2 regions of the Streptomyces decoyicus genome follow, and region 1 is predicted to be linked to the other one. Evidence: riboswitches for the same ligand, from Rfam matches in the RefSeq annotation. Region 1 holds a riboswitch; the other holds the start of a gene.

What was found. A riboswitch is a leader RNA that binds a small molecule or an ion and turns the genes downstream of it on or off. The one in region 1 is predicted to bind glycine.
Region 2: another riboswitch for glycine. It lies ahead of gcvT (glycine cleavage system aminomethyltransferase GcvT); the one in region 1 lies ahead of gcvP (aminomethyl-transferring glycine dehydrogenase).

The regions. Positions count from the first base shown of each region.
Region 1 is NZ_CP082301.1:988,394-1,003,976, forward strand. It holds gene K7C20_RS04200 (hypothetical protein) at 1-474, shown strand, start outside; gene K7C20_RS04205 (VOC family protein) at 602-1,018, opposite strand; gene K7C20_RS04210 (helix-turn-helix transcriptional regulator) at 1,029-1,457, opposite strand; gene K7C20_RS04215 (ATP-binding cassette domain-containing protein) at 1,537-3,942, opposite strand; gene K7C20_RS04220 (PhzF family phenazine biosynthesis protein) at 4,390-5,211, shown strand; gene K7C20_RS04225 (CPBP family intramembrane glutamic endopeptidase) at 5,275-6,096, opposite strand; gene K7C20_RS04230 (substrate-binding and VWA domain-containing protein) at 6,291-8,078, shown strand; gene K7C20_RS04235 (glutamate-cysteine ligase family protein) at 8,158-9,711, opposite strand; gene K7C20_RS04240 (hypothetical protein) at 10,279-10,869, shown strand; gene K7C20_RS04245 (DUF5999 family protein) at 11,211-11,405, shown strand; gene gcvP (aminomethyl-transferring glycine dehydrogenase) at 11,490-14,375, opposite strand; glycine riboswitch at 14,564-14,661, opposite strand; gene K7C20_RS04255 (PRC-barrel domain-containing protein) at 14,776-15,165, shown strand; gene K7C20_RS04260 (DNA polymerase IV) at 15,069-15,583, opposite strand, start outside.
Region 2 is NZ_CP082301.1:5,825,203-5,840,785, forward strand. It holds gene K7C20_RS25780 (GH25 family lysozyme) at 1-516, opposite strand, end outside; gene K7C20_RS25785 (glycosyltransferase family 4 protein) at 870-2,090, opposite strand; gene K7C20_RS25790 (response regulator transcription factor) at 2,327-3,091, shown strand; gene K7C20_RS25795 (sensor histidine kinase) at 3,093-4,640, shown strand; gene K7C20_RS25800 (BlaI/MecI/CopY family transcriptional regulator) at 4,803-5,237, opposite strand; gene K7C20_RS25805 (DedA family protein) at 5,352-6,047, shown strand; gene K7C20_RS25810 (phosphatase PAP2 family protein) at 6,137-6,742, shown strand; gene K7C20_RS25815 (phosphatase PAP2 family protein) at 6,739-7,494, shown strand; gene K7C20_RS25820 (hypothetical protein) at 7,677-7,979, shown strand; gene K7C20_RS25825 (L-serine ammonia-lyase) at 8,077-9,462, opposite strand; gene glyA (serine hydroxymethyltransferase) at 9,927-11,186, opposite strand; gene gcvH (glycine cleavage system protein GcvH) at 11,285-11,662, opposite strand; gene gcvT (glycine cleavage system aminomethyltransferase GcvT) at 11,789-12,916, opposite strand; glycine riboswitch at 12,950-13,067, opposite strand; glycine riboswitch at 13,068-13,163, opposite strand; gene K7C20_RS25845 (AAA family ATPase) at 13,385-14,107, shown strand; gene K7C20_RS25850 (enhanced serine sensitivity protein SseB) at 14,200-14,997, shown strand; gene K7C20_RS25855 (enhanced serine sensitivity protein SseB C-terminal domain-containing protein) at 15,059-15,583, shown strand, end outside.

The DNA of each region.
Region 1 (15,583 bases):
CAGGCGCGGTCCGCGCGGGAGATCATCGAGACGTTCGCGTGGATCGAGGTCGTCACCGACCCCGAGACGGTGGCGCGGCAGGAAAAAGACGGCGAGCTGGAGGAAGTCGACATCGACGCCCCGCGGATGCCTCCGGGTCTGGACAGCATGCGCGCCACACGCCACGCACAGCGCGGTCGTCCGGGCTTCGGTGCGCTCGCGGACAGGGACGTCGTGTACCTGCGTCGCCGATGGGACGAGGAGGACGACGAGGATCCGGCCGTCTATCTGATGGAGGTGAGCCCCGACGGCCGTCGCATCCGCCAGGTGGAGCTGGCCGAGGACGGGACCGCGGTCAAGAGCGGCCCCGACGACTGGCCGTTCAACCCTCCGATCGTGGATCTCTTCGACCCGGATCTCGTGGGCCTCCAGATCGGCCGGGACGAGTTCGAGGAACAGTGGGCACGCGCCCGCCAACTGGACGTCGGCCTGTAGGCGGGCCGCGCTCCCTCCCCCACTTCGGCCGCTCCGGCCACTACAGCCACGATCAAGCAAGATCCGTTGTCAGACGGACAGTCGGGCAGCCGGACAGCCGGGCAGCCAGGCAGCCGGGCCCGAGGGCTCACTTCCGGAGGGGCTGGGTGAAGCGCAACATGTTGCCCGCCGGGTCGCGGAACGCGCAGTCACGGACGCCGTAGGGCTGGTCCATCGGCTCCTGAAGCACCTCACCGCCGGCGGCGCTGATGCGCTCGAAGGTGGCATCACAGTCGTCCGTCGCGAAGAGGACACCGCGCAGCAGGCCCTTGGCCATCAGCTCCGCCATGGTCTGTCTGTCGGCCGGTGAGGCGTTCGGGTCGGCGAGCGGCGGTTCCAGGACGATGTTCACGTCCGGCTGCGAGGCTGCCCCGACGGTCACCCAGCGCATCCCCTCGAACCCGACGTCATTGCGTACCTCGAGGCCGAGCACATCGCGGTAGAAGGGAATCGCCTTGTCGTGGTCGTCGACGGCGATGAAGGTGGTGGAAAGCCTGATGTCCATGCCGTTCACGCTACGGCCCGGCGGCGGGGCTCGCTTCTCCGTTCCTGACCGGCCTCGTGTGGATCTTGGCCATGCAGGCCGGGATGGCGGCGCCATGCTCATGACTCCGGGCCCGGTAGGCGCTCGGGCTCTCGCCGACCAGCCGGCTGAAGCGCGAGCTGAACGAGCCCAGCGACGTACAGCCGACCGCGAAGCAGACCTCGGTCACCGTGAGATCGCCGCGCCGCAGCAGCGCTTTGGCCCGCTCGATGCGGCGGGTCATCAGGTAGCTGTAGGGGGTCTCACCGAAAGCGGCACGGAAGCTGCGGGAGAAATGACCCGGCGACATCAGGGCGCCATGCGCCAGCGCCGGGACGTCGAGCGGCTCGGCGTAGTCGCGGTCCATCCGGTCGCGGGCCCGCCGCAGCCGGACGAGGTCGTCGAGATCCTGCTGTCTCACCTGCTCAGCTTGCCACAGCACCCGAGGCCCATGAGGAGGAACAGGGACGACGCCCTCGGGTGCTCCCCGGCTCCTCGCCTCAGGCGCCGACGTAGGCCGCGAGGTGCTCGCCGGTGAGGGTGGAGCGGGCGGCGACGAGGTCGGCGGGCGTGCCCTCGAAGACGATCCGGCCTCCGTCGTGGCCGGCGCCGGGGCCCAGGTCGATGATCCAGTCGGCGTGCGCCATGACCGCCTGGTGGTGCTCGACGACGATGACCGACTTGCCGGAGTCGACGAGCCGGTCGAGGAGGCCTAGCAGCTGCTCGACGTCGGCGAGGTGCAGGCCGGCGGTCGGCTCGTCGAGGACGTAGATGCCGCCCTTCTCTGCCATGTGCGTGGCCAGCTTGAGCCGCTGCCGCTCGCCGCCGGACAGCGTGGTGAGCGGCTGGCCCAGGCTGAGGTAGCCGAGCCCGACGTCGGCGAGCCGGTCGAGGATCTTGTGCGCGGCCGGGGTGTGCGCCTCGCCCGAGCCGAAGAACTCCTCGGCCTCGGTCACCGGCATCGCGAGCACCTCGCTGATGTCGCGGCCGCCGAGGTGGTACTCCAGCACCGAGGCCTGGAACCGCTTCCCCTCGCACTCCTCGCAGGTGGTAGCGACACCGGCCATCATCGCCAGGTCGGTGAAGACGACACCGGCGCCGTTGCACGTGGGGCAGGCGCCCTCCGAGTTGGCGCTGAACAGCGCCGGCTTCACGCCGTTGGCCTTCGCGAACGCCTTGCGGATCGGGTCGAGCAGTCCGGTGTACGTCGCCGGGTTGCTCCGTCGCGAGCCGCGGATCGCGCCCTGGTCTACCGACACCACCCCCTCGCCGGCGGCCCCCGACCTGCCCGGCAGCGACCCGTGCACGAGCGAGCTCTTGCCGGAGCCGGCGACGCCGGTGACCACGGCCAGCACCCCGAGGGGGATGTCGACGTCGACGTTGCGCAGGTTGTGCGCCGTCGCCCCGCGGATCGGAAGCAGGCCGGTGGGCTTGCGCACCGTCTCCTTGACGGCCGCCCGGTCGTCGAAGTGGCGGCCGGTGACGGTGCCACCGGACCGCAGCCCCTCGACGGTGCCCTCGAAGCAGACGGTGCCGCCCGCCGTACCCGCGCCGGGGCCGAGGTCGACGACGTGGTCGGCGATCGCGATCGTCTCCGGCTTGTGCTCCACGACGAGTACCGTGTTGCCCTTGTCCCGCAGGCGCAGCAGCAGGTCGTTCATCCGCTGGATGTCATGGGGGTGCAGCCCGATGGTGGGCTCGTCGAAGACGTAGGTGGTGTCGGTGAGCGAGGAGCCGAGGTGGCGGATCATCTTCACGCGCTGCGCCTCGCCGCCCGACAGCGTGCCGGCCGGCCGGTCGAGCGCGAGGTAGCCGAGGCCGATCTCCACGAACGAGTCGAGGGTCTGCTGAAGCGCGGTGAGCAGCGGTGCCACCGACGGCTCATCGAGGCCGCGGACCCAGGCGGCCAGGTCGCTGATCTGCATCGCGCAGGCGTCGGCGATATTGATCCGCCCGATCTTCGACGACCGGGCCCCCTCGCTGAGCCGGGTGCCGTCGCACTCGGGGCAGGTGGTGAAGGTGACCGCCCGCTCCACGAATGCCCGGATGTGCGGCTGAAGCGCCTCCTTGTCCTTGGACAGGAACGACTTCTGGATCTTGGGAATCAGCCCCTCGTAGGTGAGGTTCACCCCCTCGACCTTCACCTTCGTCGGCTCCCGGTAGAGGAAGTCCTGCATCTCCTTCTTGGTGAACTTGCGGATCGGCTTGTCCGGGTCCAGGAGCCCCGACTCGGCGTAGACCCGCACGGTCCAGAAGCTGTCGGACTTCCAGCCGGGGATGGTGAACGCGCCCTCGGCGATCGACTTGGAGTCGTCGTAGAGCTGGGTGAGGTCGATGTCGGAGACCGTGCCCCGGCCTTCGCAGCGCGGACACATGCCACCGGTGCGGTGGAAGGTCGCCTTCACCGTCTTCTTGGCACCGCGCTCGACGGTGATGGCACCGCTCGCCCGGACCGAAGGGACGTTGAAGGCGTACGCGCCGGGCGGGCCGATGTGCGGCTTCCCGAGCCGGCTGAAGAGGATGCGCAGCATCGCGTTGGCGTCGGTGGCGGTGCCGACCGTGGAGCGGGCGTCGGCCCCCATCCGCTGCTGGTCGACGATGATCGCGGTGGTCAGCCCTTCGAGGACGTCGACCTCGGGCCGCGCCAGAGTGGGCATGAAGCCCTGCACGAAGGCGCTGTAGGTCTCGTTGATCAGCCGCTGCGACTCCGCGGCGATCGTGTCGAACACCAGAGAGCTCTTGCCCGAGCCGGAGACGCCGGTGAACACCGTCAGCCGGCGCTTCGGGATCTCGATGCTGACGTCCTTGAGGTTGTTCACGCGCGCGCCGTGCACACGGATCAGGTCGTGGCTGTCGGCAACGTGCAGCGCAGGCGACTGCGAGTCCGTCCTCGTGGCCATGCTCATCGTGTCTCCATTTGTCGGTCGGGGCCGCCTTCGCGGACTCCGTGGGTGTCGCCCGGCTCGGTCCGGCCAGCCTCGCACAGTGCTTCTCGTTGGCCTTCGCTTCCGCCCGTGCGGCTTCCGGGCCCGGGCCACGCGGCACACCCGGCCGAGGTGTCGGACCAGCCGGCGGCCGTCGCGATCGGCCCGCGGTCACGCTAGCCGTGGCTCGGGAGCCGCGCTTCTCCATTCCTGATCGGTCCGGTCACCGGCTTCCCGACGCACGACAGCCACTCCGCCGTGCCGCCATGCCGCCATGCCGCCGTGCAGCCGTCACCGGCACAGGTCACCGGGAACGCCGCATCCGCACGCCCCGCGCCACCGGTGGCCCCCACCAGACCTCCACTCCATGTCCAATTCCCTCGGATTGGCCTTGGTCCGCGGCCTTGTGGCACCTCTACGCTCACGGCCATGAGGATTCGTATCGTCGACGCCTTCAGTGAGCGTCCGTTCACCGGCAACCCCGCGGGAGTCGTGCTCCTCGACTCCGGCGCCTTTCCCGATACGGCCTGGCTCCAGCAGGTCGCCACCGAGGTCAATCTCTCCGAGACCGCCTTCGCGCACCCGCTGCCCGAGGGCGGCGACGCCGACTGGGCGCTGCGCTGGCTCACTCCGGCCGCCGAGGTGAACATGTGCGGCCATGCCACTTTGGCCACCGCACACGTGCTGCACACCACCGGGACGGCCACCGGTACGGTCCGCTTCCGCACCCGTAGCGGGGTGCTGACCACGACGGCCGATGCCGACGGGGCGATCACCATGGACTTCCCGACCGCCCCGCTCACCCCCGTCGAGGTACCGCCGGCCGTCGCGGGCGCGCTGGGCACCGAGATCCGCTCCGCGTACGACACCGGTCCCGATGTAGGGGATCTCCTGGTCGAGCTGGCCGACGAGAAGTCCGTACGGGCGCTCACCCCGGACCTCAAGGCGCTGGCCGGGCACGGCGGCCGCGGTGTGATCACCACCGCGCGCGCCGACCATGCCGACGGCGGCTACGACTTCGTCTCGCGCTGCTTCTTCCCCGGGGTGGGCATCGACGAGGACCCGGTGACGGGCAGCGCGCACACCGCGCTCGCCCCGTTCTGGTCCGCGCGCCTGGGCCGTGACGCGCTGGTCGGCCTCCAGGGCGCCGCCCGCACCGGCTTCGTACGGACCGAGCTGCGCGGCGACCGTACGCTGCTGACCGGCTCGGCGGTCACGGTCATCGACGGCGAGCTGCTGGTCACCGGCTGAGCGGGCCCCGGCGGAAGCAGCCGCCAGGAGGCGCGGGAGGCACCGGCGGTGCCCCGCGCCTCCTCACGCGGTCGGCAGCCACCCCACGTGCCCCGCGAGCAACGCATAGCCGACGAACGCCACGGTGTCGATCAGGGCATGCGCGGCGACCAGCGGCCCGACCCGTCCCCACCGCCGGTAGAGCAGGACGAAGATCACGCCCATCACCATGTTGCCGACGAAGCCGCCGAGGCCCTGATAGAGGTGGTAGGAACCGCGCAGCAGGGAGCTGGCCGCGAGTGCGGCCGTCGGAGTCCAGCCCAACTGCCCCAGCCTGCGCAGCAGATACCCGACGACGATGACCTCCTCCAGGACGGCGTTCTGCACCGCGGAGGCGATCAGCACCGGGATCTTCCACCACACCGCGGGCAGCGCCTCGGGGACCACCGTCAGATTGAATCCGCCCGCCCGCGCACCCAGATAGAGCAGCACACCACTGCTGCCGATGACGGCCGCCAGCGCGACTCCGCGGCTCAGGTCGAAACCGGGCCGCTGCCGGTCGAAGCCGACCGCCCGCAGTCCGCCGGCCCGTTCACGCAGCAGCAGATGCGCCACCAGCACCACGGGGACGAGGGCGCTGGCGATCCCGAACAGCTGCCAGGCGAGATCCAGCCAGGGGCGGCCGGGCGCGTGGGAGCCGTTGAGCGTCGCCGCCTGGTCCTTGAGGCCGCCGGGCTTGGTCACCGAGCCGATGAAGCTGATCAGCGCCGACACCCCGCTGGCCCCCAGCGAGAGGGCCAGGACGATCAGCGTCTCGCTCCGCAGGATGCTCCGCGACGGCTCCTCGGCCGCCCCCGTTCCCGGGCCCTTCCCGGGCCCATTACCTGGAACGTCCGCATCAGCCACGGGACTTGTATCCGACTGCACGCTTCCTCCACTTCCGCATTACCCCCTCTTCGCCACCACCGCCCCGCTAGGGTCTCGACAGCAGGTACGAAGATCGCGCGCGACAGGCCGGGGACGGGCGCCATCCACGTGGTGCGTTTCCCCTCTCCCCATCGATTCCCGATCGAGCTCCGAGAAGGAGAGGCGCTACCGCAATGGGACGACACAGCTTGCCCGACGGCTCCCCGACGGAGCACACGGGGGCCCGACCGGGGCTTCGCCGGCGCACCATCATCATCTCGACCGGTCTCGTTCTCGCCGTGGCCGCGGGCTCGGTGGTGGCAGTGCGCAGCGGTCTGCTCCCGTTCGGGGGCCCGTGCGACGGCCAGTCGACGCGGCTCGACGTGGCGGCCTCGCCCGATATCGCCCCGGCGCTCGAAGCGGTGGCCAAGACGGCCCGCGAGCACGCGACGCGCACCGACGGCAGATGTCTGGACGTCAGGATCACCGCGCGCGCCGCCAATGACATCGCCGACGCCTTCGGGCAGCGGCCGGTCAGCCCCGACTTCCAGGTCTGGATACCGGATTCGAGCCTGTGGGTGGACCGGGTCGAAGCGGAGCGCGGCACTCCGCTGACCGCCGTCGGCACCATCGCCTCGTCCCCGATCGCGCTGGGCGCCGTCCCCGAGGCCGCCACGTCAATGGGCTGGCCGAAGAAGACCTACACCTGGACGAAGCTGACCCGGACCGCGACCTCCGGCGACGAACTGCGCCTGGGCCTCGCCGACCCGGCCCGCAGCGCCACCGGGATGCTCGCGCTGGCCCGTATCAGCGCCGCCAACGCCAAGGACGCCAAGGACAGCGACGAAGCCGACACCCGCACCGCCGCGACGGCAAAGCTCCTCTACCAGCGGGTCACGGACGGCGACGGACGGGTACTGACCACCCTGCCGCACGACAACTCCTCAACGGAGCAGGCCAATCCGCGCCGCAACCAGGCGCTGCTGCTCTCGGAGCAGGCCGCCTACACCCACAACACGAAGGCGGGCGGCGGCCCCGATCTGGACCTGTTCTACCCGCAGGACGGCACGGCCCGGCTCGACTTCCCGTTCACGCTGGTCGACGACACGGAGCTGAGCCCCGAGCAGACCCGCGCCGCCAACCGCTTCATGACACTGCTGGGCGAGAACGGAGGACAGCGCACGCTGCGCCGGCACGGCTTCCGGGCCGGCAACGGCGAGGCGGACCCGAAAGTGACCGCCGCGGCCGGCGGGCGCGATCCGCAGCCGTACTCCGCCGATCCCGCCGACCCGCCGACGGTCGAGGAACTCCAGGCGCTGATGGGCATGTGGACGGTCACGGTGCAGAACACCCGGCTCACCACGGTCGTGGACGCCTCGCCGTCGATGGGCACCCCGGTCCCGGGCGGCGGCGGCCGGACCCGTATGGACCTCACCAAGAATTCACTGCTCCAGGCGCTGGCCACCTTCACGCCCGAGGACGAGATCGGGCTGTGGAAGTTCGCCACCTTCCTGGACGGCGCCAAGGACTATGCGGAGCTGTCCCCCACCAGCCGCCTCGGCGACCGGGACCCCGCCGGCGGCACCCACCGCGACACGCTCACCGCCGCCTTCAGCTCACTGGCCCCGGTACTCCGCGGCGCCACCGGCCTCTACGACACCACGCTCGCCGCGTACCAGGAAGCCTGCGCGACGTATGCGAGCGGGAAGTTCAACGCACTGGTCATCGTCACCGACGGCGCCGACGACGACGCCGGCAGCCTCGGCCTCGATGCCCTGGCCGAGAAGCTGAAGAAGCTCTCCGACCCCCAGCGGCCGGTGCCGCTGATCGCCCTCGCCATCGGCCCGGCGGCCGACACAGCGGCCCTGGAGCGCATCACGGCGCCGACCGGCGGATCGGCGCACCAGGTCAGCGACCCGTCGCAGATCCACCAGGTGATCCTCAAGGCCATCATGGCGGCGGGCGGCAAGAAGCCGCGCTGAGCCCCGGACGGTGGCTCACGGGCCCCGGCCCGCCGCGCCGACACGCGCCGGGCACTCTTCCGTCCCGCTGAGACACGCCCTACGCCCCCTCGGCCGCCGCCTCCCAGGGCTCCGGTACGGCGGCCCGCCCGGCGACCGGCCAGGCGACCGGCCAGGTGTGCACCGGCTCCCCGGTGTGCATCAGCTCGCTGTAGCGCCGGGTCATCGCGGCGAGCGCGGCCTCCCGGTCCAGTCCCTGGCGCCGGGCGTGGTGGCAGGCCGCGGCCTGCCAGGACGCGCCGTTGACCCGGCGCCGGCAGCGCTCCTCGATGATGCCGAGGTAATGGTCGCGATCGGCCGGTTCCACCCCCCAGGCGTCCAGCCCGCGGGCCGCCAGCGGCAGCAGTTCCTGGCGTACCAGCCGTACGGCCGGGATCCGGGCGAGTCCGCCGGCCCGTCCGGGGCGGGGCCAGTCCAAGGTGGCGTCGATGCCGTACCGGCAGGCGGTGTCGAAGTTGCCGGCCGCGGCGGCGAACGGGAGACGCGACCAGATGGGGCGCGGCTCCTCGGCCAGTGCCCGCACCAGTCCGTAGTAGAAGGCGGTGTTGGCGATGACGTCGGCGACGGTGGGGCCGGCCGGCAGCACCCGGTTCTCGACCCTGAGGTGCGCGACACCGTCGGCGACCGCGTAGACGGGTCGGTTCCACCGGTAGATCGTGCCGTTGTGCAGCACCAGTTCGGCCAGGTCGGGCGCCCCGCCCTCGTCGAGGACCCGCAGCGGCTCCTGCGGTCCGCACACCGGCAGCAGCGGGGGGAAGTAGCGCAGATTCTCCTCGAACAGGTCGTATGCGGAGTCGACCCAGCGCTCGCCGAACCAGGTGCGGGGGCGCACTCCCTGGGCCTGGAGTTCGGGCACGCGGGTGTCCGTGGCCTGCTGGAAGACCGGCGGCCGGGACTCGCGCCACAGCTCACGGCCGAAGAGGAAGGGCGAGTTGGCGCCGACCGCCACCTGCACCGCGGCGATGGCCTGGGCCGCGTTCCAGACGGCGGCGAAACGGCCCGGCGTCACCTGGAGGTGCAGCTGGACCGAGGTACAGGCGGCTTCCGGTGCGATCGAGGGCGAGCGGGAGACCAGGTGTTCCACGCCCCGGATGTCGAGTGCGAAGTCCTCGCCGCGGGCCGCCCGCATCTGGTCGTTGAGCAGCACATAGCGGTCGTTCTCGGAGAGGCTGGCAGCGGTGAGATCGGTGGCGTGCAGGGTGGGCAGAATGCCGATCATCACGATCCGGGCGGCGACCTCCCGTGCCTTCCTTTCGGCGTAGGCGAGTCCCGTACGGAGTTCCTCGGCAAGCTGGTCCAGGACGCGGCCGCTCAATCGGTGCGGAAGGATGTTGACCTCCAGATTGCACCGGGCGAGTTCGGTCTGGAAATCACAGCTGGCGATGCGCTCGAGAACTTGGGAGTTCATCATGCGGGGCAGCCCGTCGGCGCCGGCCAGATTGAGTTCGATCTCCAGGCCCATGAGGTTCTTGGGCCGGTCGAACCTCTCCTCCTTCAGGAGCCTCTGCAAACCCTCGAGACACTCGTGAAGCTTTCTTCGATAACGCTCCCGGTCCGCCAGGTCGATCCCGTCCGCGGCGACCTTCTCCCCCATCGACGGGTCCCTCCTCGAGTGAACGGCCCGCGGACACGGGCCGCTTGGGGCCTTCCCCGACTCCACCGGGGCTCACGCTACGGTCGATGATGCCCCGGCAATCTGATCGATAACGCCGCGGGGGCATGCCGGTACCGGTAGGCTCGAAGTGGGCCAGCCACCGGCACATCCCGAAGGCATATCTCACTGGCGACAGCAGACCGCATTTCCTTGGTGAGAATCACTGACGAGATCCGGCCTACCGCGCTGCCGAGGCAATACGAGGTGGTGCCGTAAAACCGTTGCACAAAGCGGCGGAAATCACCTCGCACAACGGTCTGGATTTCACCTTGCCCGAAATCCACAAGGCCGGTAGCCGAAACACTTTCAGAACATACGTCGTATAAACTCCGCTTACGAGGCAGAGACTTGGCGCCCAGCGTCCCGGGGTTCTCGCCGGCACGGGGGCACAGCGACTGACCTCGCCGGGCCGCAGCCCCGGCCGGCCACGCTCTGACCCGCACGCAGACAGCGTCGTTTGCACCCTGCCACGCTCCACCGTGTCTCCGAAGTGAGAGGCGACCCACCATGCCGCTGCACCTTCCCCCTGCCCCCGCGCCTGCCCTGCGCAGCGTTCTCGCCGCCCTCGGCTCGCCCACCGCGGTCCGCGAGGCCCCGGTCGCCGCACTGCGCGCCCATCAGGGTCCGCTCAGCCCCGACCACCCGCTGCCCGTCCACGTCTGGGACGACGTCAGCCGGGCCGGCGGCATGCCGCACACCCGTCTGGCCGGCTGGCGCTTCCTGGTCCGCGGCGGGGAACGTGCCGTGGCCACCGCCGAGGCGATGCTCACGGCGGACGGCTGGACGTTCTCACGCTTCTGCGGCGGCCCGTACGTCGCCGCGACCGAGCAGGCGCTGGCCCAGGCCGAAGCGCTCGGCACGCCCTACCAGCCGCGCCTGCTGTCCGTCCCCGAGCTTTACATGCTCACCCTGTGGCTGCATCACGACATCGCCTCCGACGGTGCCGAAGGCCTGCCCACGCCCGCTGACCTGCTGATACCGCTCGCGCCCGCCCCGCCGGGGATCGCCTCGCACCGTCCGCAGCGCATCGCCGACCTGCTTCCCCGGCTGACGCTGCGCCTCACCCCCACCACCCCGCTCCTCGCCGAACCCGCCTGAGCCGACGCGCCGGACCGTTTCCCGCACGGACACCGGCGCCCGCGACCCCGCACGAGCATGCCCCGCGGCCCCTTCCGGCCGCGGGGCGCTCTGTCGCGCTCACCCGGGCGGCCTAGCCCGCGGATACCACTCCCAACCCTCCTGGGAAGGAGTGCAATTGGGAGCAACCGCCCGCATGGGTGACGCGTCCCTATCGAGTGAGTACCGCTGCTGCGAAATCCCTGCGGAATCCCGTCCGTGGGGCAACACTGGGATCGACCGAAGGAAACGGGGGAGCGGCCATGAACACCTCATCGAGCCGCACGACGACGTTCACCACTCCGCAGCGAAAGACAACTTCCATGTGCCAGCACCAACCGCCATGCCCGTCAGCCGACTCCAGCGACCGGGAGGCCGCACACCTTGTGGCGCACCACCCGGAACAGGGCTGGAGCCTGCTCTGCAACGGCGTCCTGCTCTTCGAGGACACCGGTGAGCTGCTGCCCAACGGGCAGGTCATCGCCCCGCACCGAGCACGGGCCACCGCCGCCGCCTGACCCGCGAGCGCGCGGCACGAACGACAGGGCCCCCGGCAGATCTGCCGAGGGCCCTTGATGTTGCCGTGAGTCAGGTGCGGTGACTCAGTTGTCGTACTCGTCCAGCGGCGGGCAGGAGCACACGAGGTTACGGTCGCCGAAGGCACCGTCGATGCGGCGGACCGGCGGCCAGTACTTCTCCGAGGCCTCGACGCCGGCCGGGAAGACCGCCTCCTCGCGGGTGTACGGGTGCGACCAGTCGCCACCGAGCGCGCCCGCGGTGTGCGGGGCGTTGCGCAGCGGGTTGTCGTCCTTGTCCCACTCCCCCGAGCCGACCTTCTCGATCTCCGCGCGGATGGCGATCATCGCGTCGCAGAACCGGTCCAGCTCGCCCAGGTCCTCGCTCTCGGTCGGCTCGATCATCAGCGTGCCGGCCACCGGGAAGGACATCGTCGGCGCGTGGAAGCCGTAGTCGATGAGCCGCTTGGCCACATCGTCGATGCTCACACCGGTCGCCTTGGTCAGCGGCCGGACGTCGATGATGCACTCGTGCGCGACCAGACCGCCGGGGCCGGTGTAGAGCACCGGGTAGTGCGGCTCCAGGCGCTTGGCGATGTAGTTGGCGCTCAGCACCGCGACCTGGGTGGCGCGCTTGAGGCCCTCGCCGCCCATCAGGCGGACGTACGCCCAGGAGATCGGCAGGATGCCGGCCGAGCCCCAGGGCGCCGCGGAGATCGGTCCCACACCCGTCTCGGGGCCCGCAGCGGGCTGGAGCGGGTGGTTGGGCAGGTACGGCGCCAGGTGGGCGCGCACGCCGACCGGACCGACACCCGGGCCACCGCCGCCGTGCGGGATGCAGAACGTCTTGTGCAGGTTGAGGTGCGAGACATCGCCGCCGAACTTGCCGGGCTCGGCGAGGCCGACCAGCGCGTTGAGGTTGGCGCCGTCGACGTAGACCTGACCGCCGGCGTCGTGCACCGCCGCGCAGATCTGGGTGATGTGCTCCTCGAACACTCCGTGCGTGGAGGGGTAGGTGACCATCAGGACCGCGAGTTCGTCACGGTGCTTCTCGATCTTGGCGTGCAGATCGTCGGTGTCGACCTCGCCGTCCTCGCCGGTCTTGACGACGACGACCTTCATCCCGGCCATCACCGCGCTGGCGGCGTTGGTGCCGTGCGCGGAGGACGGGATCAGACAGACGGTGCGCTGCTCGTCGCCGTTGGCGCGGTGGTAGGCGCGCACCGCCAGCAGACCGGCCAGCTCGCCCTGCGATCCGGCGTTCGGCTGGATGGAGACCTTGTCGTAGCCGGTGACCGTGGCCAGCCGCTCCTCCAGCTCCTGGATGAGCGTGAGGTAGCCCTGAGCCTGGGCGGCCGGCGCGAACGGGTGCAGCTGGCCGAAGGCGGGCCAGGTGACCGGCTCCATCTCGGTGGTCGCGTTCAGCTTCATCGTGCAGGAACCGAGCGGGATCATGCCGCGGTCCAGCGCGTAGTCCTTGTCGGCGAGGGTGCGCAGGTAGCGCAGCATCGCGGTCTCGGAGCGGTACTGGTGGAAGACCGGGTGGGCGAGGTAGTCGTCGCTGCGCAGCAGGGCCTGCGGCAGCGTCTCCGCGGCGGCCGCGTCCAGCTGCTCGACGTCGCCGTGCAGACCGAAGGCACCCCAGACGCCGGCCAGCTGCGCGCGCCCGGTGGTCTCGTCGCAGGCGATGCCGACCAGGTCGGCGTCGACCTGCCGGAGGTTGACACCGGCCTCGCGGGCGGCCGCGACGACCTCGGCGGCCCGGCCGGGCACCCGCGCGGTCAGCGTGTCGAAGTACGCGTCGTGGACGATCTCCACCCCGCCGGCCCGCAGGCCCTCGGCGAGGACCGCGGCGTAGCGGTGGGTGCGCCGGGCGATCGTCCGCAGGCCCTCGGGCCCGTGGTAGACCGCGTACATGCCGGCCATGACGGCGAGCAGCACCTGCGCCGTGCAGATGTTGCTGGTGGCCTTCTCCCGGCGGATGTGCTGCTCACGGGTCTGGAGCGCGAGGCGGTAGGCCTTGCTGCCGTCGGCGTCGACGGAGACGCCCACCAGACGTCCGGGGAGGCTGCGGGCGAACTGGTCGCGTACGGCCATGAAGCCGGCGTGCGGTCCGCCGAAGCCCATCGGGACGCCGAAGCGCTGGGTGGTGCCGACGGCGATGTCCGCGCCGAGCTCACCGGGCGAGGTCAGCAGCGTCAGGGCCAGCAGATCGGCGGCGACGGTGACGATCGCGCCCAGCTCGTGGGCCTGCTCGATGACGGGGCGGGGGTCACTCACCGCACCGGAGGCGCCCGGGTACTGGAGCAGCACACCGAAGACACCCCGCTCGGCGATCTCGGCCGGAATGCCGTCGGACAGATCCGCGACCACGACCTCGACGCCGGTGGGCTCCGCGCGGGTCTGGATCACGGCGATGGTCTGCGGCAGACAGTCGGCGTCGATCAGGAAGACGCCCTGCTTGACCTTGCCGACCCGGCGGGAGAGCGCCATCGCCTCGGCGGCCGCGGTGCCCTCGTCCAGCAGCGAGGCGCCGGAGGTGGGCAGTCCGGTCAGGTCGGCGACCATCGTCTGGAAGTTCAGCAGCGCCTCGAGGCGGCCCTGCGAGATCTCCGGCTGGTAGGGGGTGTAGGCCGTGTACCAGGCCGGGTTCTCCATGACGTTGCGCAGGATCACGGGCGGCGTGAACGTGCCGTAGTAGCCGAGTCCGATCATGGACGCCAGCACCTGGTTACGGTCCGCGAGGCCGTGCAGCTCCTGAAGGACCTCGGCCTCGGTACGGGCCTGCGGCAGGCCGAGCGCCTCCGCGCTCTTGATCACGTCGGGGACGGCGGTGGCGGTGAGCTCGTCCAGCGAACCGAACCCGACGTGCGCGAGCATCTTCGCCTGCGCCTCGTGGTCGGGACCGATGTGACGGTGCTCGAACGGGGTGCCGCGTTCCAGCTCGGTCAAGGAGATGCGATTGGTGGTCATCTGCGGGGGCCTCCTGGTCGGCGCGACCTACGAGGGGCACCGCGACGCGGGTGCCCGGACGGCCTCCCCCTCTGTCATCTCAACCTGAGAGTTTCACCGGCCCGCACGAGGCGGCCCGGCTTTCACCGTCGGTGAGGAGGGGCCCCGGCACTGTGCCTTCCGTCGCCCGCCCTGCTTTCCAGAGTGACCTCACCCATGCGGTACGTGTGCCTGAGAGATTCCGGGGAGGATTTGCTCCTTCGGCGCCCAGGTCGCGAACGACACAGGACTCTCCCGCACGGGGTCTGCGGCCATTGGCCAGCCTACCAGCGCCGCTCTCGAAGGCTCCTTCGAGTGGCCAGGGCATGAAATGTGCCGTTTGGTAGTTGTCAGAGGGCAGTTGCGACCAATTGGAGGGGCCGTGCAAACCGATATCGATCCCCGGAGCCTGATCGGCCGCAAAGCGTTCGACCGTAACGGCACCAAAATAGGCACGATCGACGAGGTATATCTCGACGACGCGACGGGGGAACCGGAGTGGGCGGCCGTGCGTACCGGACTCTTCAGCCGGGACGCGTTCGTCCCCCTGGAACCCAGCAAGATGGTCGGTGAGGGCCTGCACATTCCTTATGACCGCAAGTTGATCAAGGATGCGCCGGACTTCGGTGTCGGCCGTCACCTCTCGCCTGAGCAGGAACTTCAGCTCTATCACCACTACCGACTGGATATCTCTTCCCCGACCTCCGACCCGGTGTCCTCCCCCGGCTCCGGCGACAAGGACTTCGGCAGGATCGCCGGCTCGGACGACTGACCGTCCGCCGGCCCCCCGCGCACCAGCGGCAGGGGCTCCCCCGGCCGCAGCGCCGGATCCTCGACAGCAAAGGTCCGCACCCTTCCCGGTGCGGACCATGGCGTTTCGAAGCGTACGGTCACCCTCCCCACCCCACTGCCCTGCACCCACCCGGCCCCGTACTCGTCGTGCACCACGTCCAGTCCCGGATGCCAGCGCCGCGGCCGCTCCTCCTCGGCCTCGTGCGGCTCCGTCCCGCCGCCGGCCGCCTCCGCCGCGGCTGCCGCGGCCTTCGCGGTCTCCTCCGCCTCCCGCTCCGTCGCCACCTGGGCGAAGAGGTCCTCCTGCGTGAAGTCGGCCAGTCCGCTGACCCCCACACCCAGCAGCCGCACCCCGCCGGTGGTGTCCACCATCTCCAGCAGCCGCGCCGCGGCCTCCC
Region 2 (15,583 bases), 4.8 Mb from region 1:
CGAGAAGTCCGCGACGTCCTTGTCCAGCGGCCGGTCGGTGTACTGGTGGATACGCCACTTCGCCTTGATCCGCGGATGGCCGGCGGAGACGTAGTCGGCGATCCACAGGCCGTCGGCCGCGTAGGACGTGGTGTCGTGGTTGAGCCAGAAATCGCGGTTGCAGTAGAGCAGCACCCGGTGGGTGGGCCGCAGCTTCTTCACCTCGGCCAGGAACTGGTCCTTCTGCGCGTTGCTCGCATACGTCCCCTCGCCGGTGCGCTCCCAGTCGCAGGCGAGGAGGTCGCCCTGGACCGATGCGCATTTCTCGACGAAGTATTTCGCCTGGGCCGCGATATTCCCCGGCCACAGAAAGTGGTAGAAACCGACCACGCAGCCCGCTTTACGGGCCTTTGACGCCTGCGCGGACTGGTGCGGATTGATGTAGGAGCGGCCTTCGGTGGCCTTGACGATAACGAAGTCCAGCCCCTCGGCGGAGTACGAAGTGTTGTAGGAGCTGACATCGACACCATGCAGCATGAACGGCCTCCTGCCGATCGGACCTGCGGATTCGAAGCGTCAACTGCTCGAAGCGACCCCTGCGTTGCAGTGTGTTCCGGACGTACCCGGGTTCCTGGGTTCCCGGGCCCTTGCGTTTCGGTGATCAGTTTTTCCTGTGAGCCGGCGTTTCTTCCTGCGAGGCAGCCTTGTTCCGCCTTGTTCCTGCTTGTTCCTGCTTGTTCCGGCGGTGGTGCCTGTTCGCTTTCCAGCAGTTCAGCATGTTCGCTACCGGGGACGCCAGGCTGCGGTCAGGAAGTTCCTTGTGCTGCGGTCAAGTTGCGGCGGCGCCGGTTTCGCCGCCGGACCGGCCCGCAGGCCGAAAGACGGCCGTTTCAGCGCCGCCTGATGCGCCGTACCAGCCGTCGTGCGCGGGCGCGGGCGCGGCCGAGGGCCCGCTGCCAGGCGCGGCTCGCGCGCGTCGACCGCAGCTCCTGGAAGAGGAGTTGGTAGCGCTCGGCGATCGGCTCCGGGTCGTAGCGGCGTGAGCTCTCCAGCGCGGTACGGGCCATCTCGCGGCGGCGCTGCGGGTCCTCGACGAGCTGGAGGAGAGCGGCGGCCAGCGCCCGGCCGTCGCCGCGCGGCACCAGCAGCCCGTCCGTACCGTCGTGGATGATCTCTGCCGGGCCCAGCGGGCAGTCGGTGCTGACGACGGGCACTCCGCAGCGCATCGCCTCGACGATGGTCATGCCGAAGGACTCCGCGTCCGAGGCCGAGGCGACGATCGACGCCTTGGCGAACTCCGCCTCTATCGGGGAGCGCGGCCCGGTCAGCTCCGCCTGCCGGCTCAGCCCGAGACCGTCGATCAGCCCTTGGAGCTGTGCGCGCTCGGCGCCGCCGCCGTGTATCCGCAGCCGCCAGTCGGGGTGCTTGGCGGCGACCGCGGAGAACGCCTCGATCAGCAGGTCGAAGCGCTTGCCGCGGACCAGCCGGCCGGCTGCCGCGATCACCTTCGCGGTGCCCTCGGACGGTGGCCCGGCCGGCGCGGGCACGATGTTGGGCACGGCCAGGACCCGTACCCCGGGCAGCGGCATCCGTGCGCGGTAGACGGAGGCATCCGCCTCGGTGGTGGTGACCACGGCGTCCAGCGTCCGGTAATGCGGGGCGAGTTCGGACCGGAGCCGCTTGCTGTGGGCGTCGTACCGGAGGTGCTCCTGGGCGATCCGCAGCGCCCGGCGGGGGCCGAATCGCGCCAGGTAGACATTGATGCCGGGCCGGGTGCCGATCAGCACCTCCGCGTCGGTGGTGCGCAGGAACTCCGCGGCACGGACGTCGACCAGCCGGCTGTACTGGTGGTGCCGCTTCTCGGCGAGCGGGAAGTCCCGGGCGGGCTCGCCGAAGAGCGGATCGGCCATGTCCTCGCTGCCCACCCGGGTGTCCACCAGCGGTATCAGCCGCACCCGCGGATCCAGGGCGAACCGCGGGACCTCGCGGTGCCGCAGCATCGAGACGATCTCGACGTCATGCCGGTCGGCGAGCGCGGCGGCGAGGTTGAAGGTGGTGCGGATGGTGCCGCCGATGGCATAGGCGTTGTGCAGCAGGAGGGTGATCTTCATACGGTGTCGTGCTCTTCCCCGAGATGTGCCGAATCGTTCCGACCGGCCGGTACGCTCGCGGTCCGGTCGCCCCGACCGGCCCGTCCGGCACGGGGCAACCGTGGCGGTAAGGGGTAAGCCGATGGCGTGGCGAGGGTGAGAGCCCGGTAAGAACCGCGGGTGAGATCCGGGTAAGAAAGCCCCCGCCGGACCGGCTGCCCGCCGCCGCACCTCCGGGCCCTTGGCAGACTTGCCGGGTGACCCATTCCGTGCTGCTCGCCGAGGACGACCGCCCCATCCGCACCGCGCTGGAGCGTGCCCTGACGCTGGAGGGGTACCAGGTCACCGCTGTTGCCGACGGCATTCAGGCACTGGCCGCCGCGCACCGTGAGCGGCCCGATGTGATCCTGCTGGACGTGATGATGCCGGGGATCGACGGGCTCCAGGTGTGCCAGGTGCTGCGGGCCGAGCAGGACCGCACCCCGATCCTGATGCTCACCGCCCGGGTCGAGACGGCCGACCGGATCGCCGGTCTGGATGCCGGGGCGGACGACTACGTGGTCAAACCGTTCGAGGTCGAGGAGGTCTTCGCCCGGCTGCGGGCGCTGCTGCGGCGGACGACGGCGGGATCGGTGCCGGAGGACGGCGGCGCGGCTGCCGGTTCCGGCGGCGACGGGAACGAGGCGGCCGAGGGGCCGTACGACCCCAGGGTGGCGGACAGCGGTGTCGTCGAGGCGGCGGATCTGCGGATCGACGGTCCCTCGCGCCGCGCCTGGCGCGGAGAGCGGGAGCTGGAGCTGACCCGGACCGAATTCGAGCTGCTGGAGCTGCTGGCCCGCAACGCCGGGATCGTCCTGGACCATTCGACGATCTACGACCGCATCTGGGGCTACGACTTCGGGCCCGGCTCGAAGAACCTCGCGGTGTATGTGGGCTATCTGCGGCGCAAGGTCGACGTCCCGGGCAGCCGCCCGCTGATCCACACGGTGCGCGGCGTCGGTTACGTGCTGCGGGAGGACTGAGATGTCAGGCCCCCGCGACCGCACCGGGACCGGTCCCGGCACCCGTCCCGGCCGTCGGCTGCGCGCCCGGCTGCGGAGCCGGCTGCGCTCCTGGCGGAGCGGCGGGTCGGCCGCCTGGCTGCGCACCCGTAAGCCCGCCAGCCTGCGCACCGCGTTCGCGGTGGCGTTCGCGGCGGGGGCCGCTGCGGTGACCCTGCTCGTCGGATTCCTCAGCTACGACGCGGCGGCCCGGCTGGTACGGGTCGACGAGAAGTCGGTGTTCTCGCAGGTCGTACGGGATCTGCGCAGCCAGGTCCAGGAGAAGCAGTTCGTGCCGGCCGACTACACGAGCGCCGACCCCGACCACGACGGGCCGCGCGACGACCTCACCCGGCCCACCCGTACCGAGGTGCAGATCCTGGGCACCGGCGGCCGGATCGTGGAGCCGGGGCGCCCGGCCCTCCCGGTCGGTGCCGCGGAACGCCGTATTGCCACCGACGCGCAGGCCGGCCGCGATACGGAGCGGGAGGCGGACATCGGCGACGAGGAGTACCACGTCGCGACGGTGGCGCTCGGCGGCGGCCACGGTGCGGTGCAGGTCGCGCAGAAGTTCAGCGAGACCGAGGATCTGCTCTCCGCGCTCCAGCAGCGCACCGCCCTGCTGGCCGGCGGGGTCATCGCGCTGTCCGGTGCGGGCGGCTGGTGGCTGGCGCGCCGGATCACCGGCCGGCTGGTGCGGCTGACCTCGGTCGCCGAGAAGGTGGCGGAGCACGGGCGGCTGGACGTGCCGGTACCGGTGGCGGGGCGGGACGAGGTCGCCCGGCTCGGGCGGGCCTTCGACGACATGCTCGGCCGGCTGGCCAGCGCCGTCCAGGACCAGCAGCGCCTCGTCCAGGACGCCGGCCACGAGCTGCGCACCCCGCTGACCTCGCTCCGGACGAACATCTCGCTGCTCAAGCGCTTCGACGAGCTGCCCCCGGACGCCCGCGACGAGCTGCTGGCCGATCTGGCGGGGGAGGCCCGTGAACTGAGCGATCTCGTCAACGAGCTGGTGGATCTGGCGGCCGGACAGCGCGACGACGACCCGCTCTCCGACGTGAGCCTGGCCGATGTCGCGGAGAAGGCGGCGGCTTCGGCCCGCCGCCGCACCGGCCGCGAGATCACCGTCCGGACCATCCGCCCTGCGGTGGTGGAGGGCCGGTCCGCCGCGCTGCACCGTGCGCTCACCAATCTGCTGGAGAACGCCGCCAAGTTCGACGCGGGCGGCACGGAGCCGATCGAGGTCCTCGTCACCGGCGCCCGCATCGAGGTCCTCGACCGCGGCCCCGGTATCACGGACGCCGACCTCGCCCGGGTCTTCGACCGCTTCTACCGGGCCGCGACGGCCCGCGGTCTGCCCGGCTCCGGCCTCGGCCTCGCCATCGTCCGCGAGATCGCCACCGCCCATGGCGGCCATGCCTTCGCCACCCGCCGTCCGGGCGGCGGCGCCACCCTGGGCTTCACGGTCGGAACGGGAAAGGACGACGGTCCGGGAGCCCGGCCCGCCACGGGGGCCGGGCCGGGCGCGTAGCACGGGGCGCCTGCCCTTCCCGACGGGCGCCTGCCCCTCCCGACGAACGACCGCGACGCGGTCAGCAGCCAGGCCGCGGCGCGCGGTGGCAGCGACTGCGCCGGCCGGCGGGCGGCCGGTACCGCGAGCAGCGGCATCAGCAGGGAATCCGAACGGCGAAGATCACGCCCCGGCCCCGGCCCCGGGGCCGGGCCGCTGGCCGGTTCCCGTTCCCTCGGGGGCGCCGCCCTCCGCGCCCGCCAGAAGGGACCGCAGTACCTGCTCGTCCTCACTGGTCAGCTGCGAGACGAAGCGGGCGAGCGCGGTGCCGCGGTCGTCCTGCTTGTCGAGCTCGCTGCGCATCCGCCGGGCGGTCAGCCCCGCGGAGTCCTGTATCGGCGAGTACGCGAACCCGCGGCCGGCCCGGGAGCGGGAGACCGCTCCCTTGTCGTGCAGCCGGGTCAGGATCGTGGTGACGGTGGTGCGCGCGAGCCGGCCGCCCAGCGCGCTCTGGACCTCGGCGGGGCTCAGCGGCCCCCCGGCCGCCCAGAGCGCCGCGAGCACGCTCGCCTCCAGCTCGCCTGAGGGGCGCCGCTGCACGGGTGATGTCTCCGACATGGAACGCCCCTTGACCTCTTCGTCGTCTACAGTTCAGTAGACCGTCTACGTAACTGTAGTCGGTCGGGGCGGCCGGAAGCCGGCCCGCAACCCATTATGTAAGGGGCCGCCGACATGTCTGCCGCCGCCGCATTTCCGCAGGTGACAGCGGTCAACCAGGCCGTGAACGTGCTCGACGCCGGGTCGCTGCTGGCCGCGTTCGGCGCGCTGGGCGTCGCCGTCGTGCTCTTCGCCGAGACGGGGCTGCTGGTGGGTTTCTTCCTGCCCGGCGACTCGCTGCTGTTCACCGCCGGTCTGCTGTGCGCCCCGGGCACCGGCGGCGGGGCCCACCTCGCGCTGCCGCAGGTGCTCACGGCCGCTGCCGTCGGGGCGCTCGCCGGCTCCCAGGTCGGATTCTGGATCGGCCGGCGCGGCGGCCGCGCCCTGCTGGCCCGCAGCCGCGCCCGCCGGCTGCACGAGGGCGCCGCCCGCGCCGAGGCGCTCCTCGCCCGCTACGGCCACGCCAAGGCCCTCGTCCTGGCCCGCTTCGTCCCCGTCGTGCGCACCGTGCTGAACCCGCTGGCCGGCGCCCTGGGCGTGCCCGCCCGCACCTTCGCCCTCTGGCAGATCGCCGGCGGCCTGCTCTGGACCCTCGGCCTCACCCTCGCCGGCTACGCCCTGGGCTCGTCCGTACCGAACGTCGACCGCTATCTGCTGCCGCTGGTCGCCCTGGTGGTGCTGGTCTCGCTGGCCCCGCTCGCCGTCGAACTGCTCCGCTCCCGCAGGCGCCCGCACCAGGCGCCCGACCCCACCCCGCCGCCCGGCGCCTGAACCACCGGCCCCCTCCGCACCACCGCCCCCTCCGCAGCACCGCCCCGGCCGCCGAGCCGCCGAGCATCCGAGCCGCCAAGGAGAACCCCGTGACCCACCTCGCCTTCGGGGGAGCCTCGATCGACGGCGGCCTGTATACCCGGATCACCTGGCTCGCCCGGCACACCCCGCACGAGCTCAACACCCTCATCACGTACGCCACCGACTACGGCCTCGCCCTCTTCGCCTTCCTGATGCTGACCGGCTGGTGGCGGGCGCGGACCCGCGACTCCGGCACCATGGCGACCGCGCTGGCCACCCCCGTCGTCGTGGTCACCGCCTTTCTCGTCAACGACCTCGCCAAGAGCCTCTTCGGCGAACCACGTCCCTGCCGGACGCTCCACGCCGTCACCATCGAGGTCTGTCCCGGGCCCGGCGACTGGTCCTTCCCCAGCAACCACTCCGCCCTCGTGGCGGCGGCCGCGGTCGCCCTGCTGCTGTGCGACCGGCAGCTGGGCCGGATCGCCGTACCGGCCGCGCTCCTGATGGCGGCCTCACGCGTCTGGGTCGGCGCCCACTACCCGCACGACGTCGCCGCCGGCCTGATCGTCGGCGCCCTCGTCGCCCGGGGACTCACCCCGCTCGCCCGCCGCGCGGCCCCCGCCGTCGACCGGATCCGCGCCACCCGGCTGCGCCCGCTGGTGGCCGCACGGTGACGGCGTCCGAGCCGGGACCGGGCCCGCGGCCGCGGCCGTCACGGCCGGGCTCGGAGCCGGTTTCGCGCGCCGGGCCGCGGCGGCGCCCCCGTACGGCCCCGCTTCTCGTCCTCGCCGCGGTCTGCGCCGCGCTCTTCGCCGCCCTGGCGGTCACCGTGTCCGTACGGCACGGAGCCCCGGTCGCTCCCGAACGGGCGGCCCTCCGCTGGGCCGCCGCCCACCACGGGGAGCCGCTGCGCTCCATGGCCGGTGCGCTGACCGCCACCGGAACCGGGCCGGTCCCCTATCTGCTGGCAGTACTCGCCGGCCTGCTGGCCGGCCGGGACGCGGCGGGCCGGCTCCGCGCGGTGATCTGCACCCTCGTCGTGCTCGCCGTCGGCCAGGCGATCCGTTACGGCCTGATGGAGCTGCTAGCCCGCCCCCGCCCGCCCGCCGTCGACTGGGCCGGGCGCGCCTCCGGCTACGCGTTCCCCTCCGGCCATGCCACCACCTCGGCGCTGGCGGCCGGAATCCTGGCCTGGGGCATCGCCCAACGGGCCCGGCCTTCCGTCGCCCGCACCTGGTACGTGGTGCTCGCCCTCTGGGCCGTCGGAGTCGGCCTCACCCGTGTCGCCCTGCGCCTCCACTGGCCCGGCGATGTCCTCGGGGGCTGGCTCCTGGCGGCGACCCTGCTGGCCCTCGCACTGCTCCTGGAGCCGTTCGCCTTCCCCCGCCGGGGCCGCTCCCGATGCGGGCCGGCGAGAGCCCCATAGTGCCCATCCCCGCATATGCGCATTCCCATGAACAGCTGACGATCGGATCAGGTCTTCCCCAAGGCGGGCATGGACGCGTCCCGCGCCGAGCAGCACTGTCCTGAGGTGCCGTGACGACGGGAGCGATTCGGCCACCGGCGCCGCTCACGGCACGTACCGCCGCACCACCAGGGGGACCACCGATGAACCAGCCGCTCGACGCTTCACCGCCGCGCCCGTCAGCCGACGGGACCGCCGCGCCCGCCCCCCGCCGCTGCGCGGCCGCCGCCGCCAAGGACCCGACCCCCTGCGAGGGGCCGCGGGAGGCCGCCACTCTCGTCGACCGCCAGGGCAGGGAGGTCGCCGGCTGCGTCCACCACTGCGCCCGTCTGCTGGCCGGCCTCGAAGGCGCCCGCGTCCACCCCTTCGTCCCCACGAGCCAGGCCCTGGAGATCTACTCGCGGGCCCGCGAACTCCCGCCCTTCGCCTGGGAGATCGGCAGATAGCCCGGACCGGCGGTCCCGCCTGCCCGTGCACCCGGCCCGACGGCTCACTCCCGGCGGGCGGAGGGCGCCCTTCCGGACATCGCCCTCCGCCCCTTCCTCAGCACTCGATGATGTTGACGGCCAGACCGCCCCGCGCCGTCTCCTTGTACTTGACGCTCATGTCGGCGCCGGTGTCCTTCATGGTCTTGATGACCTTGTCGAGGGAGACATGGTGGCGGCCGTCGCCGCGCAGGGCCATGCGGGCGGCGGTGACGGCCTTGACGGCGGCCATGCCGTTGCGCTCGATGCAGGGGATCTGCACGAGGCCGCCGACGGGGTCGCAGGTCAGGCCGAGGTTGTGTTCCATGCCGATCTCGGCGGCGTTCTCGACCTGCTCGGGCGAGCCGCCCAGGACCTCGGCGAGGCCGCCGGCGGCCATCGAGCAGGCGGAGCCCACCTCGCCCTGGCAGCCGACCTCGGCGCCGGAGATGGAGGCGTTCTCCTTGAAGAGCATGCCGATCGCACCGGCCGCGAGCAGGAAGCGGACGATGCCGTCCTCGTCGGCGCCGGGCACGAAGTTGATGTAGTAGTGCAGGACGGCGGGGATGATGCCGGCCGCGCCGTTGGTGGGTGCGGTCACCACGCGCCCGCCCGCGGCGTTCTCCTCGTTCACGGCCATCGCGTAGAGGGTGGTCCACTCCATGGCGTGGGCGGTGGCGTCGCCCTCCGAGCGCAGCTGGCGGGCGGAGTGGGCGGCGCGGCGGCGGACCTTGAGGCCGCCCGGCAGGATGCCCTCGCGGGACATGCCGCGGGTGACGCAGGCCTGCATGACCTGCCAGATCTCCAGCAGTCCGGCGCGGATCTCGTCCTCGGTGCGCCAGGCCTTCTCGTTCTCCAGCATGAGGGCGGAGATGGACAGGCCGGTGTCGTGGGAGAGGCGCAGGAGTTCGTCGCCGGTGCGGAAGGGGTGGGTCAGGGCGGTGTCGTCGGGGACGATCGGGTTCTCGCCGGCCACCGCGTCCTCGTCGATGACGAAGCCGCCGCCGACCGAGTAGTAGGTCTTCTCCAGCAGGGGCGCGCCGGCGGCGTCATAGGCGAAGAGCGTCATGCCGTTGGCGTGGTAGGGCAGGGCGCGGCGGCGGTGGAGGATGAGTTCGGTGGCTTCGTCGAAGTCGATCTCATGGGTGGTGCCTATTTCCGCCCCGAGCAGGCGCAGGCGCTTGGTGGTGCGGATGCGCTCGACCTCGTCGTCGGCGGATTCGACGTCCACGGTGCGGGGGGAGTGGCCTTCGAGGCCGAGGAGGACGGCCTTGGGGGTGCCGTGGCCGTGGCCGGTGGCGCCCAGGGAGCCGAAGAGTTCGGCGCGGACGCTGACCGTCTGGGCGAGCAGGCCGTCCTTCTTGAGGCGTCCGACGAACATCCGGGCGGCGCGCATCGGGCCGACGGTGTGGGAGCTGGAGGGGCCGATGCCGATGGAGAAGAGGTCGAAGACGGAGATGGCCACGGAGGCTGACTCCCTTGTCTGCTCGTGGTGGACGGTGGAGCAATGGGGCAGGAGGTACGTTTCTGCGCCGTTGTTCGAGCGTAACGCGGACCCGGTCGGCTGCCGCCGGACGGAAACCGTCGGGTTCCCGGCGCCGCGGGTAACGCTCGGTGCCGGTGTGGATACGGCGCCGGGGCGGTGCCGGGCGGCGCACGGGTCCCGGCCTGTCGAGGAGGCCGGTCCGGCTCTGATCCGCCGGAGCGGGGCCCGGCCGCAAGGCCGCCTCCCCGTGGAAGGTCTGCTGCCCTCCGCCGCGTCGGCCATGCACGGGCGACCACACCGGAGTGCGCCGTGACGGCGCGGAAGCGGGGAGAAGAACGGGCACGCGGACAGCGAGCCCGGGACCGGGCGCCCCGGGCTCACCGGCTCGTTCCCTTCCTGGCCGCCGGTCGCCGACGGCCAGGAAGGTCACTGCATGAGACGTGTCACAGGGACGGGTACAGCGGGAACTTGTCCGCGAGCGCCGTGACGCGGGCCTTGAGGGCTTCGGCGTCATAGGCGGGCTTGAGGGCCTGGGCGATGATGTCGGCGACCTCGCGGAAGTCCTCGGCCTGGAAGCCGCGGGTGGCCAGCGCGGGGGTGCCGATGCGCAGGCCGGAGGTGACCATCGGGGGCCGGGGGTCGTTCGGGATGGCGTTGCGGTTGACGGTGATGCCGACCTCGTGGAGGCGGTCCTCGGCCTGCTGCCCGTCGAGCTCGCTGTTGCGCAGGTCGACCAGGACCAGGTGCACGTCGGTGCCGCCGGACAGCACGGACACGCCGACCTCGGTCACGTCGGGCTGGATGAGGCGCTCGGCGAGGATGCGGGCGCCGTCCAGGGTGCGCTGCTGGCGCTCCTTGAAGTCGTCGGACGCCGCGACCTTGAAGGACACCGCCTTCGCCGCGATGACGTGCTCCAGGGGGCCGCCCTGCTGACCCGGGAAGACCGCCGAGTTGATCTTCTTGGCGAGTTCCTGGGTGGAGAGGATCACGCCGCCGCGCGGACCGCCGAGGGTCTTGTGCGTGGTGGTGGTGACGACGTGGGCGTGCGGCACGGGGGAGGGGTGCAGACCCGCGGCGACCAGGCCGGCGAAGTGCGCCATGTCGACCATCAGGTAGGCGCCGACCTCGTCCGCGATCCGGCGGAACTCGGCGAAGTCGAGCTGGCGCGGGTAGGCGGACCAGCCGGCGACGATCAGCTTCGGGCGGTGCTCCTTGGCGAGGCGCTCGACCTCTTCCATGTCGACCAGGTTCGACTTCTCGTCGACGTGGTAGGGCACCACGTTGTAGAGCTTGCCGGAGAAGTTGATCTTCATGCCGTGGGTGAGGTGGCCGCCGTGGGCGAGGTTGAGGCCCAGGATGGTGTCGCCCGGCTTGATGAGGGCGAACATGGCGGCGGCGTTGGCCTGTGCGCCGGAGTGCGGCTGGACGTTGGCGGCCTCGGCGCCGAAGAGCGCCTTGATGCGGTCGATGGCGATCTGTTCGACGACGTCGACGTGCTCGCAGCCGCCGTAGTAGCGGCGGCCGGGGTAGCCCTCGGCGTACTTGTTGGTGAGGACGGAGCCCTGGGCCTCCATGACGGCGACGGGGGCGAAGTTCTCCGACGCGATCATTTCGAGGGTGGACTGCTGGCGGTGGAGTTCGGCGTCGACGGCGGCGGCGACGTCGGGGTCGAGCTCATGGAGGGAGCTGTTCAGAAGCGACATGAGTCTTTCCTGGGGAGTCAGGGGCGCGAGGGGGTCCCCTGGGCGGAGTCCGGGGGAGCTGTCACGCGGGCGGTGGCGGTCGGGGGGAGCCGGGTGGCTCAGCCGGTGATGAAGGCGGCGTACTCGTCGGCCGAGAGCAGTTCGCCCGGCTCGCCGCTGATCTTCACCTTGAACAGCCAACCGCCCTCGAACGGGGCGGAGTTCACCAGCGAGGGGTCGTTGACGACATCCTCGTTGATCTCGGTGATCTCACCGTCGACGGGCGAGTAGAGATCGCTGACCGACTTGGTCGACTCCAGCTCGCCGCAGGTCTCGCCCGCCGCGACCGTGGCACCGACCTCGGGGAGCTGCACGTAGACGACGTCGCCGAGCGCGTTGGCCGCGTGCTCGGTGATGCCGACCGTCGAGACGCCTTCCTCGGCGCCCGACAGCCACTCGTGCTCCTTGCTGTAGCGCAGCTGCTGGGGGTTGCTCATGGCTCGATTCTCCTGTACGCGAGGGTGTGATCGTGAAGGGGGTCGCCCCTGGCACGGCCAGGGGGAGGGTCTTGCACAGTGAGACGCGCGGGCGCACCGCTGCCCGGGTCCGCCGCGGATGGACCGTTACTTCTGCCGCTTGTAGAACGGCAGAGCGGTGACCTCGTACGGCTCATGGCTTCCACGGATGTCCACACAGACACCCTCGGTACCCGGTGTGGCGTAGGCGGCGTCGACATAGGCGATGGCGATCGGCTTGCCGAGCGTCGGGGACGGCGCCCCGGACGTGACCTCACCGATGACCGTGCCGTCGGCCGTGACGACGGGGTACCCGGCACGCGGGACCCGGCGGCCCCCGGCGACCAGGCCGACCAGCTTGCGAGGCGGCTGGGTCTCGGCGCGCCCGGCGGCCGCCGCCAGCGCGTCGCGGCCCACGAAGTCACCGCCGTTGGAGGTCTTCTCGAACTTCACGACCCGGCCCAGGCCCGCGTCGAACGGTGTCGTCGCGGTGGTCAGCTCATGCCCGTACAGCGGCATACCGGCCTCCAGACGCAGCGTGTCGCGGCAGGACAGACCGCAGGGCACCAGACCGGCGTCCTTGCCCGCCTCGGTGAGCGCCTCCCAGAGGGCGACCGCGTCGGCCGGCCGGACGAACAGCTCGAAGCCGTCCTCACCGGTGTATCCGGTACGGGCGATCAGTGCCTCGACACCGGCGACCGTGCCGGGCAGTCCCGCGTAGTACTTGAGCCCGTCCAGATCGGCGTCGGTGAGCGCCTTGAGGATCGCGGGGGACTCCGGGCCCTGCACCGCGAGCAGTGCGTAGGCGTCGCGGTCGTCGCGGATCGCGGCGTCGAAGCCGCCCGCGCGCGCGGTGAGCGCGTCCAGCACCACCTGGGCGTTGGAGGCGTTGGCGACGACCATGTACTCCTGGTCGGCCAGGCGGTAGACGATCAGGTCGTCGAGGATGCCGCCCTCGGCCTCGCAGATCATGGTGTAGCGGGCGCGGCCGGTCTTGACGCCGCCGATGTTGCCGACCAGGGCGTAGTCGAGGAGGTCGGCCGCCTGCGGGCCGGTGACGGTGATCTCGCCCATGTGGGAGAGGTCGAAGAGGCCGGCGCGGGTGCGGACGGCGACATGTTCGTCACGCTCGCTGCTGTAGCGGAGCGGCATGTCCCAGCCGGCGAAGTCGGTCATGGTGGCACCGAGCGCGCGATGGGTGGCGTCCAGGGCGGTACGGCGGGGGGCATCTGTCATGGTTCTGGGCTCCCAGGCATGGGTGACAAGACGTTCTCCCCATCTGTCATCGGAACCTGAGAGGTTCACCGGGATCGCGCGAACGGACCCGGTTTGCACCTTGGGTGGAGCCGCCCCGTAGGCCGGGCAGTGGCTCGCTTTTCAGATCTGCCTCGCCCGCGCGGTATAGGGGCCTGAGAGATTCAAGGGAGGACTTGCTCCTTCGGCGCCCCGCCATGGCGGCCGGGGACTCTCCCGCGCGGGTTCAAGCGGCCGGTATGGAGTTGGCCGTGCACGAGTAGCTGCGCTGGTGCACGTGGCGGCCACATCATTGCACGGGATCGCCGGATACAGGAGTCCCGGCCGCCGCCCGGCCCGTGACATGGGCAGATCGGACAATCTCCTTGATGGGCATTACCTTTTCTTGACACTCTGCGGGTAGGGGACGGACTCGAACCGGAGCAGAACCGGACGGGGAGGACGATCACGGTGCACAGCGAAGCGGCATGGGGGGCCACTTCCGGGGTCGCGCCCCCGGACGTCGTGCCGGCGGCGCCGCCCGTCGCGGCCCGGACCGGGCGGCCGCCGCGGCCCGTGGTCCGGCCGGGGCGCGGTGCCGAGATCGTGGACCTCCGGGGCGGGGGACGGGCGCGGGGCGCCGCCGAGCTGCGGTTTCCGGCCGGTGACCTGGTGGTGGTCTCCGGGCTGCCGGGCAGCGGCAAGAGCACCCTCATGCACCGTGTCGTGCCGCCGCTGGACGCGCACGGCGCCGCGGTGCACCGCATCGATTCGCAGGACGTCCGGGAGCGCTGGGCACGGGGCAGACTGCGCCGGCTGCCGTACGCCCTCTACCGCCCGCTGGTCCGGGCCGCCCACTATCTGACGCTGCACCGTGCGCTGCGCTCCGGCGAGAGCGTGGTGGTGCACGACTGCGGCACCCTGGCGTGGGTGCGCCGCTGGATCGCGCGGTCCGCGGCGCGCGGCGGCCGCGGGCTGCGTCTGGTGCTGCTCGATGTGGCGCCCGAGGTGGCGCTGTCCGGCCAGGAGTCCCGGGGCCGCGGGGTGTCGGGGTACGCCTTCGCGCGGCACCGCGGGGCGGTGGGCCGGCTGGTCGGCGCGGCGGAGTCGGGCCGGCTGCCGAAGGGGTTCAGCTCGGCGGTACTGCTCGACCGGCGGGCGGCGAGCGCCCTGGACACGGTCAGCTTCGACTGAGCGGACCCGCACCCCGCCCCCCGGGTTCCCCCTCCCGCCTTCTCGTCTAGGGTCTTTGGCCAGATGGCGCGGTTTGGAACGGGTGGATACGCATGACATTTCCGGAGCAGGGGATACCGCAGCTGGCGTGGCCGGCGAACGAGCTCGAAGAGGTGCTGGCCGCGTCGGTCGGGCACCCGGAGGCCGGTGGCCGGATCGTCGAGGTACTGGGCCGCAGCCGGGTGTGGGTGCCGCTGCCCAACGGCGGCGGGCCGGAGAGCGCGGGCCCCGGCGCCCGCGGCCTCGATCTGCCCACGGTCGAACTCGGCGGTGCGGCCTATGTCCCGGTCTACAGCTCCGAGCAGGAGTTCCTGCGGGTGGTCGGCTCGCACCTGTCCTTCACCGTCGCCCCGGCCCGGGAGTTCGCCCGCGGGCTGCCGCCGCACATCGGCATCGCGGTCAACCCCGACGGCGCGATAGGCGTTCCGCTGCCGCCGCCCGCGGTGGCCGAACTGTGCCGGGAGGGGCGCCATGAGCCGGCCGGCCTGCCGAGCGGCGGCCGGGTGCGGCTCTTCGAGCCGGACTGGCAGGACGAACCGGTGGATTTCCTGGCCGCCGCCGGACTGGAGTTCTCCGGCGCCGGAATTGTCCTGACTGCCCGGCGTGCCCTGGCAAGCGTCGAGGGCGACACGCCCGCACTGTTCGTCGGAGTGCAGATCGGGGCGGAGGTCACCGCACTGCACGACGGCACTGCCCGCGAGGCGGTACTGTCAGCCCTCGGACGTGCGCTCGGCGCAGTACCGCTGCCCTGGCCCGTACAGCTCGTCATGCTCGACCTCGCCCAGGGTGACCCGGTCGCCGACTGGATGCTGGAGCGTGTGCGGCCCTTCTACTCTCGGGACCACTCGTAAGCTGGTTGGATGACGGGCGGGCGCACCCACACGTGCCCTGCTGACAGAAGGGACGGACCACGTGAGCGCGGGTGCGCATCAAGGGCCGGCGGCGGCCGGACAGCTGGAGCAGCTGCTCCAGCAGGTCGCGCCCGGCCGTTACGACGCCTACGAGGCACTGCTGCACGCGCTCGCCGCGAGCCAGGTCTGGATGCTGCTCTGGCACGGCCGGGCCGGAATGCCCGATGCGCAGTACGGAAACATGGAGGTCGAGGGCCTCGGCTATGCGCCGTGTGTGACCTCGGCGCCCGAGCTCGCCGCCTCCGGCTGGAACCGTGACCACGAAGTCGTCACCGGCCCGGAGATCGCCGCCTCGCTCTTCCCCGACCGCTGGGGCCTGTGGCTGAATCCGCATGCCCCCGGCGGCGGTGTCGGCATCCCCTGGCTGGATCTGCGCCGTATCGCCGGTGGTCTGGACCGGCTGCCCGCCGGTCCGCTGCGGATCTCCGAACCGGTCATCGACATCCCGCAGTTCTATGCGCTGCTGGCCCAGAACGCCCATCGGACGCCCGCCGTGCGGTCGCTGCGCCGGGCCTGGGTGCAGCCC